DNA from 2 places in the Streptomyces sp. NBC_00704 genome. Region 2 is predicted to be linked to the other one. Evidence: riboswitches for the same ligand, from Rfam matches in the RefSeq annotation. Region 2 holds a riboswitch; the other holds the start of a gene.
What was found. A riboswitch is a leader RNA that binds a small molecule or an ion and turns the genes downstream of it on or off. The one in region 2 is predicted to bind cobalamin.
Positions count from the first base shown of each region.

Region 1: another riboswitch for cobalamin. It lies ahead of OG802_RS23750 (ribonucleoside-diphosphate reductase subunit alpha); the one in region 2 lies ahead of OG802_RS07990 (cobalamin biosynthesis protein).

Region 1 covers NZ_CP109000.1:5,434,236-5,438,419, reverse strand. The annotation lists gene mctP (monocarboxylate uptake permease MctP) at 1-1,189, shown strand, start outside; gene OG802_RS23755 (GNAT family N-acetyltransferase) at 1,296-1,802, shown strand; cobalamin riboswitch at 1,855-1,990, shown strand; gene OG802_RS23750 (ribonucleoside-diphosphate reductase subunit alpha) at 2,114-4,184, shown strand, end outside.
Region 2 covers NZ_CP109000.1:1,797,231-1,801,414, forward strand. The annotation lists gene OG802_RS07980 (inorganic phosphate transporter) at 167-1,453, shown strand; gene OG802_RS07985 (hypothetical protein) at 1,488-1,709, shown strand; cobalamin riboswitch at 1,894-2,035, shown strand; gene OG802_RS07990 (cobalamin biosynthesis protein) at 2,144-3,109, shown strand; gene OG802_RS07995 (cobyric acid synthase) at 3,106-4,184, shown strand, end outside.

The sequences.
Region 1 (4,184 bases), 3.6 Mb from region 2:
GCTCGTCGGCATCCAGGCCGTGCTCGACGTGATGGGCGTCGGCGGCGGCGAGAACACCAACTGGTTCGTGAAGGACCTGCCGCTGCTCATCGCCTTCGGCGTGCTGGCGGCCTACACGTACTCCTCGGGTCTGCGGGCCCCCGCGCTGATCGCGTTCGTGAAGGACACCCTGATCTACATCGTCATCGCGGTGGCGATCATCTACATCCCGGTCAAGCTCGGCGGGTTCGACGACATCTTCGCCAAGGCCGGCGAGGCGTTCAGCCAGACCAACCCGGCGACGGGCAAGCCGCGCGGCGCGCTCGCCCCGGCGGACCCGGGCCAGTGGACCTACGCGACGCTCGCGCTGGGCTCGGCCCTGGCGCTGTTCATGTACCCGCACTCCATCACCGCGACGCTGTCCTCGCGCAGCCGTGAGGTGATCCGCCGCAACACCACGATCCTGCCGCTGTACTCGCTGATGCTGGGCCTGCTCGCCCTGCTGGGCTTCATGGCGATCGCGGCCGGCGTCAAGGTCACCAACGGGCAGCTGGCGATCCCGCAGCTGTTCGAGGACATGTTCCCGTCCTGGTTCGCCGGTGTGGCGTTCGCGGCCATCGGCATCGGCGCGCTGGTGCCGGCCGCCATCATGTCGATCGCGGCCGCGAACCTCTTCACCCGCAACATCTACAAGGACTTCATCAGGCCGGACGCGACGCCGGCCCAGGAGACCAAGGTCTCCAAGCTGGTCTCGCTGCTGGTGAAGGTGGGCGCGCTGGTCTTCGTCCTCACCATGGACAAGACGGTCGCCATCAACTTCCAGCTGCTGGGCGGGATCTGGATCCTGCAGACCTTCCCGGCCCTGGTCGGCGGCCTGTTCACCCGCTGGTTCCACCGCTGGGCGCTGCTCGCCGGCTGGGCCGTCGGCATGGTCTACGGCACCTTCGCCGCGTACGGGGTCGCCTCCCCCACGCAGAAGCACTTCGGCGGCTCCTCCAAGGAGATCCCGGGCATCGGGGAGATCGGCTACATCGGCCTGACGGCGTTCGTCCTCAACGTCGTCGTCGCGGTCGTCCTGACGTTCGTCCTGAAGGCGGCCAAGGCCCCCGACGGGATCGACGAGACGAAGCCGGAGGACTACGCGGCGGACGCGGGCGACCCGGGCGTGCAGGTCGAACTGCCGCCGGCCACCGCGGGCGCCTCGCACTAGCCACGCCGAGGGCCCTCACGGGCCGCGTGGCCGCGTGTTCGGCACGGGCGGGCCGCCGGAGAAATCCGGCGGCCCGCCCGCGTGCGTCTGCGGCACACTGCGCCGCATGGACATACGGATCAGGAAGGCGCTGCCCGCCGAGTACGCCCCCCTCGGCGACATCACCGCTCAGGCCTACCTCCGGGACGCTCTCCTCGACTACGGCGAGGAGGACCCGTACCTGCCCGTGCTGAAGGACGTCGCCGCGCGGGCGGCCGCCGCCGAGGTCCTGGTGGCCGTGGACGGCGACCGGCTCCTCGGGGGCGTCACCTTCGTGGCCGGTCCCGGTCCGGTCGCCGACATCGCGCGGCCCGGCGAGGCCGAGATCCGGGCGCTCGCGGTCGCGCACGCGGCGCGCGGCCGGGGAGCCGGGGAGGCGCTCGTGCGGGCCTGTCTCGACCGGGCGCGGGCCACGCCGGGCTGCACGGCCGTCGTCCTGTCGAGTCAGCGCGCCATGCGCACCGCGCACCGGATCTACGAACGTCTCGGCTTCGTCCGCACACCCGAGCGGGACTGGAATCCCGTGCCGGACCTGGACGACCTCACTCTGCTCACCTATCAGTTGACGCTCTGAAACCACCTCGACACAACATCTGGGGGTGGCGTGACGGACGAGCACAAGATGTATGCTCATGCTCGCTGTCGCCGCAGGGGAATCCGGTGCGAATCCGGAACTGTCCCGCAACGGTGTACTCGCGTGCATCCATACCCGTATGCGCACGCCTGTTCAGTCCGAGATCCTGCCGACAGCGTGCCCGGCCGTCCGGTCCGGGCCCCTGACGTCCGGGTCTCGCGGAGTGGACCGGTGGACGCGACGCCCCCGCGCGCTCGTGTGCTGCCCCCTGCCCTGCGCAAGGCCCCCTGCCGAGCGAGGGAGAGCCCCACGTGACCATCGCGCCCGCCGAACCGGCCTCAGTCACCGAGCTGAAGACCGACGGTCCCGGGACCGCGTTGCTGCGCACCCTGACCGAGCTGACCGCCGATCTGCCCGACGCCGACCCCGGCCGGGTCGCCGCCGCGGCCCTGCGCGGCCGGTCCGCCCGGGGCGCCGCCGAGATCACCGCGGAGCTGCGCGAGCTGGCCACGGAGGCGGCCGCCGGCCTGATCTCCGAGGACCCCGCGTACTCGAAGCTGGCCGCCCGGCTGCTGACGATCGGCATCGCCGCGGAGGCCGCCTCCCAGGGCGTCACGTCGTTCACCGAGTCGGTCGCCGTCGGCCACCGCGAGGGCCTGATCGCCGACCGCACCGCCGCGTTCGTGCGCGTCCACGCGGCCCGCCTCGACGCGCTGATCGACACCGCGGCCGACGACCGCTTCGGTTACTTCGGACTGCGCACCCTGCACAGCCGCTACCTGCTGCGGCACCCCCTCACCCGCAAGGTCGTCGAGACGCCCCAGCACTTCCTGCTGCGCGTCGCCGCCGGTCTGGCCGAGGACGACAGCGCCCGCGCCCTGGACGAAGTCGCCGCGCTCTACCGGCTGATGAGCCGGCTGGACTACCTGCCGTCCTCCCCCACGCTCTTCAACTCCGGCACCCGCCACCCCCAGATGTCGTCCTGCTACCTCCTCGACTCCCCGCTGGACGAGCTGGACTCCATCTACGACCGCTACCACCAGGTGGCCCGGCTGTCGAAGCACGCCGGGGGCATCGGGCTGTCGTACTCCCGCATCCGCAGCCGCGGTTCGCTGATCCGGGGCACCAACGGGCACTCCAACGGCATCGTGCCGTTCCTGAAGACGCTGGACGCCTCCGTCGCCGCGGTGAACCAGGGCGGCCGGCGCAAGGGCGCGGCCGCCGTCTACCTGGAGACCTGGCACTCCGACATCGAGGAGTTCCTGGAGCTGCGGGACAACACGGGTGAGGACGCCCGCCGCACGCACAACCTGAACCTCGCGCACTGGATCCCGGACGAGTTCATGCGCCGGGTCAACGCCGACCAGCCGTGGTCGCTGTTCTCCCCGGCCGACGTGCCCGAGCTGGTCGACCTGTGGGGCGAGGAGTTCGACGCGGCCTACCGCAAGGCCGAGGCGGACGGCCTGGCGAAGAAGACCATCCCGGCCCGTGACCTGTACGGCCGGATGATGCGCACCCTGGCGCAGACCGGCAACGGCTGGATGACCTTCAAGGACGCGGCCAACCGCACCGCCAACCAGACGGCCGAGCCGGGCCACGTCGTGCACTCCTCCAACCTCTGCACGGAGATCCTGGAGGTCACCGACGACGGCGAGACGGCCGTGTGCAACCTGGGCTCGGTGAACCTCGGCGCGTTCGTCGACACGGCGGCCGGCGACATCGACTGGGAGCGGCTGGACGAGACCGTCCGCACCGCCGTCACCTTCCTCGACCGCGTCGTCGACATCAACTTCTACCCGACCGAGCAGGCGGGCCGCTCCAACGCGCGCTGGCGGCCGGTCGGCCTGGGCGCGATGGGCCTCCAGGACGTCTTCTTCAAGCTGCGGCTGCCCTTCGACTCGCCCGAGGCCAGGGCCCTGTCCACCCGTATCGCCGAGCGCGTGATGCTCGCCGCCTACGAGGCCTCCGCCGAACTGGCCGAGCGCAACGGCCCCCTTCCCGCCTGGGAGAAGACCCGGACCGCCAGGGGCGTGCTGCACCCCGACCACTATGGCGTCGACTTCGCCTGGCCCGAGCGCTGGGCGGCGCTGCGCGAGCGGATCGCCGCCACCGGCATGCGCAACTCGCTGCTGCTCGCCATCGCGCCCACCGCCACCATCGCCTCCATCGCGGGCGTCTACGAGTGCATCGAGCCGCAGGTGTCCAACCTGTTCAAGCGCGAGACGCTGTCCGGCGAGTTCCTCCAGGTCAACTCGTACCTGGTGCGGGAGCTCAAGGAGCTGGGCGTGTGGGACGCGCGCACCCGGGAGGCGCTGCGCGAGGCGAACGGCTCGGTGCAGGGCTTCGCGTGGATCCCGGCCGAGGTGCGCGACCTGTACCGCA
Region 2 (4,184 bases):
GCGGGCGTGCCGTCAACTGCCGCGCCGGGCACGGTGGAAGGGCCGTCGGACGGGGCGGGGAACAGCCCCGGAGAACGACACCCCGACGCCCGTCCCAGTTCATCTTCCGTTCACCCGGATTGCCTACGGTCGACACACCAATGACTTCGAACGATTGCCTGGGTAAATGGAAAGCTTCTCGCTGATCCTCGCGATTGTGGTTATCACCGCACTCGCGTTCGATTTCACGAACGGTTTCCACGACACCGCCAACGCGATGGCCACGACCATCTCGACCGGTGCACTCAAACCCAAGGTCGCGGTGGCGATGTCCGCCGTGCTGAACCTTGTGGGCGCTTTTCTCTCGGTGGAGGTCGCCAACACGATCTCCAAGGGTCTCGTCGACGAGACCGGCATCCGTCCCGAGGTCATCTTCGCCGCCCTGGTCGGCGCGATCCTCTGGAATCTGCTGACCTGGCTGGTGGGCCTGCCCTCCAGCTCCTCCCACGCCCTCATGGGCGGTCTGATCGGCGCCACCGTCGCCTCCGCGGGAAGCGGTGCGGTCCACGGTGACGTGCTGGTCACCAAGGTGCTGCTGCCGGCGGTCGCGGCGCCGATCGTGGCGGGCGTCGCCGCGATGTTCGCGACCCGGCTGTCGTACACCCTCGGCAAGAAGGCCGACGGCAGGGCCGCGGCGAAGGGCTACCGCACCGGCCAGATCGCCTCGGCCGGGCTGGTCTCCCTCGCGCACGGCACCAACGACGCGCAGAAGACGATGGGCATCATCACCCTCGCCCTGGTCGCGGGCGGCGCCGTGGCCCCCGACTCCGACCCGCCCACCTGGGTCATCCTCTCGGCCGGCATGGCCATCGCGCTCGGCACCTACCTCGGCGGCTGGCGCATCATCCGCACCATGGGCAAGGGCCTGACCGAACTCCAGCCGCAGCAGGGCTTCGCCGCCCAGACCAGCGCCGCCACGGTCATCCTGGCCTCCTCCCACCTCGGCTTCTCCCTCTCCACCACCCACTCGGTCTCCGGTTCGGTGATGGGCGCGGGCCTGGGCCGCAAGGGGGGCGTGGTCCGCTGGTCCACGGCGACCCGCATGTTCGTGGCCTGGGGCCTGACCCTGCCGGCGGCGGCCCTGGTGGGCGCGCTCGCCGAGAAGGTGACCGGCCTGGGCGACTGGGGCACGGCCGTGGTGGCCGTCTTCCTGATCGCCTCCAGCGCGGCCATCTGGAAGATCTCCCGGCGCGAGGTCGTCGACGCCTCCAACGTCAACGACACCGAGGAGCCCGCGGGCGTCGTCACGACGGCGATCGCGGCCGTCGCCCCGCCCCCGGCGGGTTCCCTCGCCGACGATCTGACGGCGACCATCCCCTCCCCGGCCCCGGTTTCGGCCCCGATGCCGGTCCCGGCCTCGGTCGCGGTCCCGGAGTCCGTCGCCCCCGCCGTGCCGCCGGCCGCGGCCGTCTGATCCGGCCCGTCCGGCACGAAGGAAGAGAAGCGTCATGAAGATCGACTGGGCAGCCCTGGGCTCCGTGTTCGGCGTCAGCCTCGTGGTCACCGTGGGCCTCGTGGCCCTGTTCACCCTCGGCATCATGGGCCTGTCGCGCCAGGAGCGCGCCACGGCCGAGGGCGGTTCGGCCGCCCTCGCGGTGACGGGCGCGTACGCGTGCTTCGCCGCCTGCGCGGCGGCGGTGGCGTACGGGATCTCCCTGATCGTGGCCTGACGGGCCACCAGGACACCGGAACAGCAGAACACCTGGCCACCGGGCCACCCGGACATCGGGGCACAGGGACACCGAGGGGTGCGGGACGGGTCGCCGTCCCGCACCCCTTCGCGTGTGACCGCGGCGATCGCCCGCGTGTGGGGTTCTGCACACTCTCCCCCCGCAGGTCAACGGCAAGTTGACGGCCCTTCCGGGCCCGTGGTGGACTGCCCGGGCCATGTACGGCGGCAGAAGAGGAAGCCGGTGTGAATCCGGCGCGGTCCCGCCACTGTCACCGGGGTAGTAACCCCCGGGAGCCAGGAACTCTCGCCGCGGTCTCGTCGAACCAGGGCGTGGACACCCTGAGTGAGGACACATAGCCATGTTCGGCTGCCCGTCGAGCGCCTCGCGCGCCACCCCCAGCCCGTCGGCCGCCCGCACGGCCGGCTGAGCCGATGGGTGCCGATCGCGTTCACGCGTACGGCGCCGCCGCCGGCCTCCTCGGCGACCTGCTCCTCGGCGACCCCCGCCGAGGGCATCCGGTCGCCGCGTTCGGCCGGGCCGCGGGCGCCGTGGAGCGGCTGCTGTGGCGGGACCACCGGGGCTGGGGCGCCCTGCACACCGCGGTGTGCGCGGGCGGCGCCGTCGCCCTGGGGGCCGTCGCCGCGCGGACCGTGCGCCGCTCCCCCACCGCATCCGTCGCCCTGACCGCCGCCGCCACCTGGTCCGTCGTCGGGGGCGCCTCCCTCGTGCGCGAGGCTCGGGGCATCGCGCGCGCCCTGGAGGCCGGGGACGTCGACACGGCCCGGGAACGGCTGCCGCGGCTGTGCGGGCGCGACCCGCAGGCCCTGGACGCCGACGGGATCGCCCGCGCCGTGGTGGAGTCCGTCGCCGAGAACACCTCCGACGCCGTCGTCGGCGCCCTGGTGTGGGGCGCCGTGGCCGGTGTGCCGGGGCTGGCCGGGTTCCGCGCCGTCAACACCCTCGACGCCATGGTCGGGCACCGGTCGCCGCGCCATCTGCGCTACGGGTGGGCGTCGGCGCGGCTCGACGACGTCGCCGGCTGGCCCGGGGCGCGGCTGACCGCCGTGCTCGCCGCGGCCGCCGGGGACGACCCCCGGGGCGCGGTGCGGGCCTGGCGCGCCGACGCCCGCAGGCACCCCAGTCCCAACGCCGGCCCGGTGGAGGCGTCCTTCGCGGGCGCCCTCGGGGTGCGGCTGGGCGGGACCCTGTCGTACGGCGGCCGCGTCGAGCACCGGCCCGTGCTGAACGGGGCGGCCGGGCGGCCCGTCGTCGCCGGGGACATCGAACGTGCGGCGCGGCTCTCGCGCCGCGTCGGCCTGCTCGCGCTCGGCGTGACCGTCGCCGCGCGCCGGGTCGCGACAAGGGCGCTCGACGCGCGGAAGGGGCGTATGTCATGAGCGGGGGCCTGCTGGTGGCCGGCACCACCTCCGACGCCGGCAAGAGCGTCGTCACGGCCGGGATCTGCCGGTGGCTGGTCCGGCAGGGGGTGAAGGTCGCGCCGTTCAAGGCGCAGAACATGTCGCTGAACTCGTTCGTCACGCGCGAGGGCGCCGAGATCGGGCGGGCGCAGGCCATGCAGGCGCAGGCCTGCCGCATCGAGCCGACCGCGCTGATGAACCCGGTGCTGCTCAAGCCCGGCGGGGAGCGGAGCAGTCAGGTGGTGCTGCTGGGCAGGCCGGTGGGCGAGATGAGCGCCCGCGGCTACCACGGCGGGCGGCAGCAGCAGCTCCTCGGGACCGTTCTCGACTGTCTCGCCGAGTTGCGGGGCACGTATGACGCGGTGATCTGTGAGGGGGCCGGAAGTCCCGCCGAGATCAATCTGCGGCGGACGGACATCGTCAACATGGGGATCGCCCGCAACGCCGGGCTGCCCGTGCTGGTCGTGGGCGACATCGACCGCGGCGGGGTCTTCGCCTCGTTCTTCGGGACCGTCGCGCTGCTGTCCCCCGAGGACCAGGCGCTGGTCGCCGGGTTCCTCGTGAACAAGTTCCGCGGCGACGTCTCCCTGCTGGAGCCGGGACTGGACATGCTGCACGGGCTCACCGGGCGGCGCACGTACGGCGTGCTGCCGTTCCGGCACGGGCTCGGCATCGACGAGGAGGACGGCCTGAGGGTGTCGCTGCGGGGCACCGTGCGCGAGTCGAACACCGCCGCGCCGGTCGGGGAGGACGTGCTGCGCGTCGCCGTCTGCGCGGTCCCGCTGATGTCGAACTTCACGGACGTGGACGCGCTGGCCGCCGAACCCGGCGTCGTCGTGCGGTTCGTGGACCGTCCCGAGGAGCTGGCCGACGCCGACCTGGTGGTGATCCCGGGGACCCGCGGCACGGTGCGGGCGCTGCGGTGGCTGCGCGAACGCGGCCTGGCCGAGGCGATCCTGCGCAGGGCCGCCGAGGGGCGGCCCGTCCTCGGCGTCTGCGGCGGCTTCCAGATCCTCGGCGAGCACATCGAGGACGACGTCGAGAGCCGGCGCGG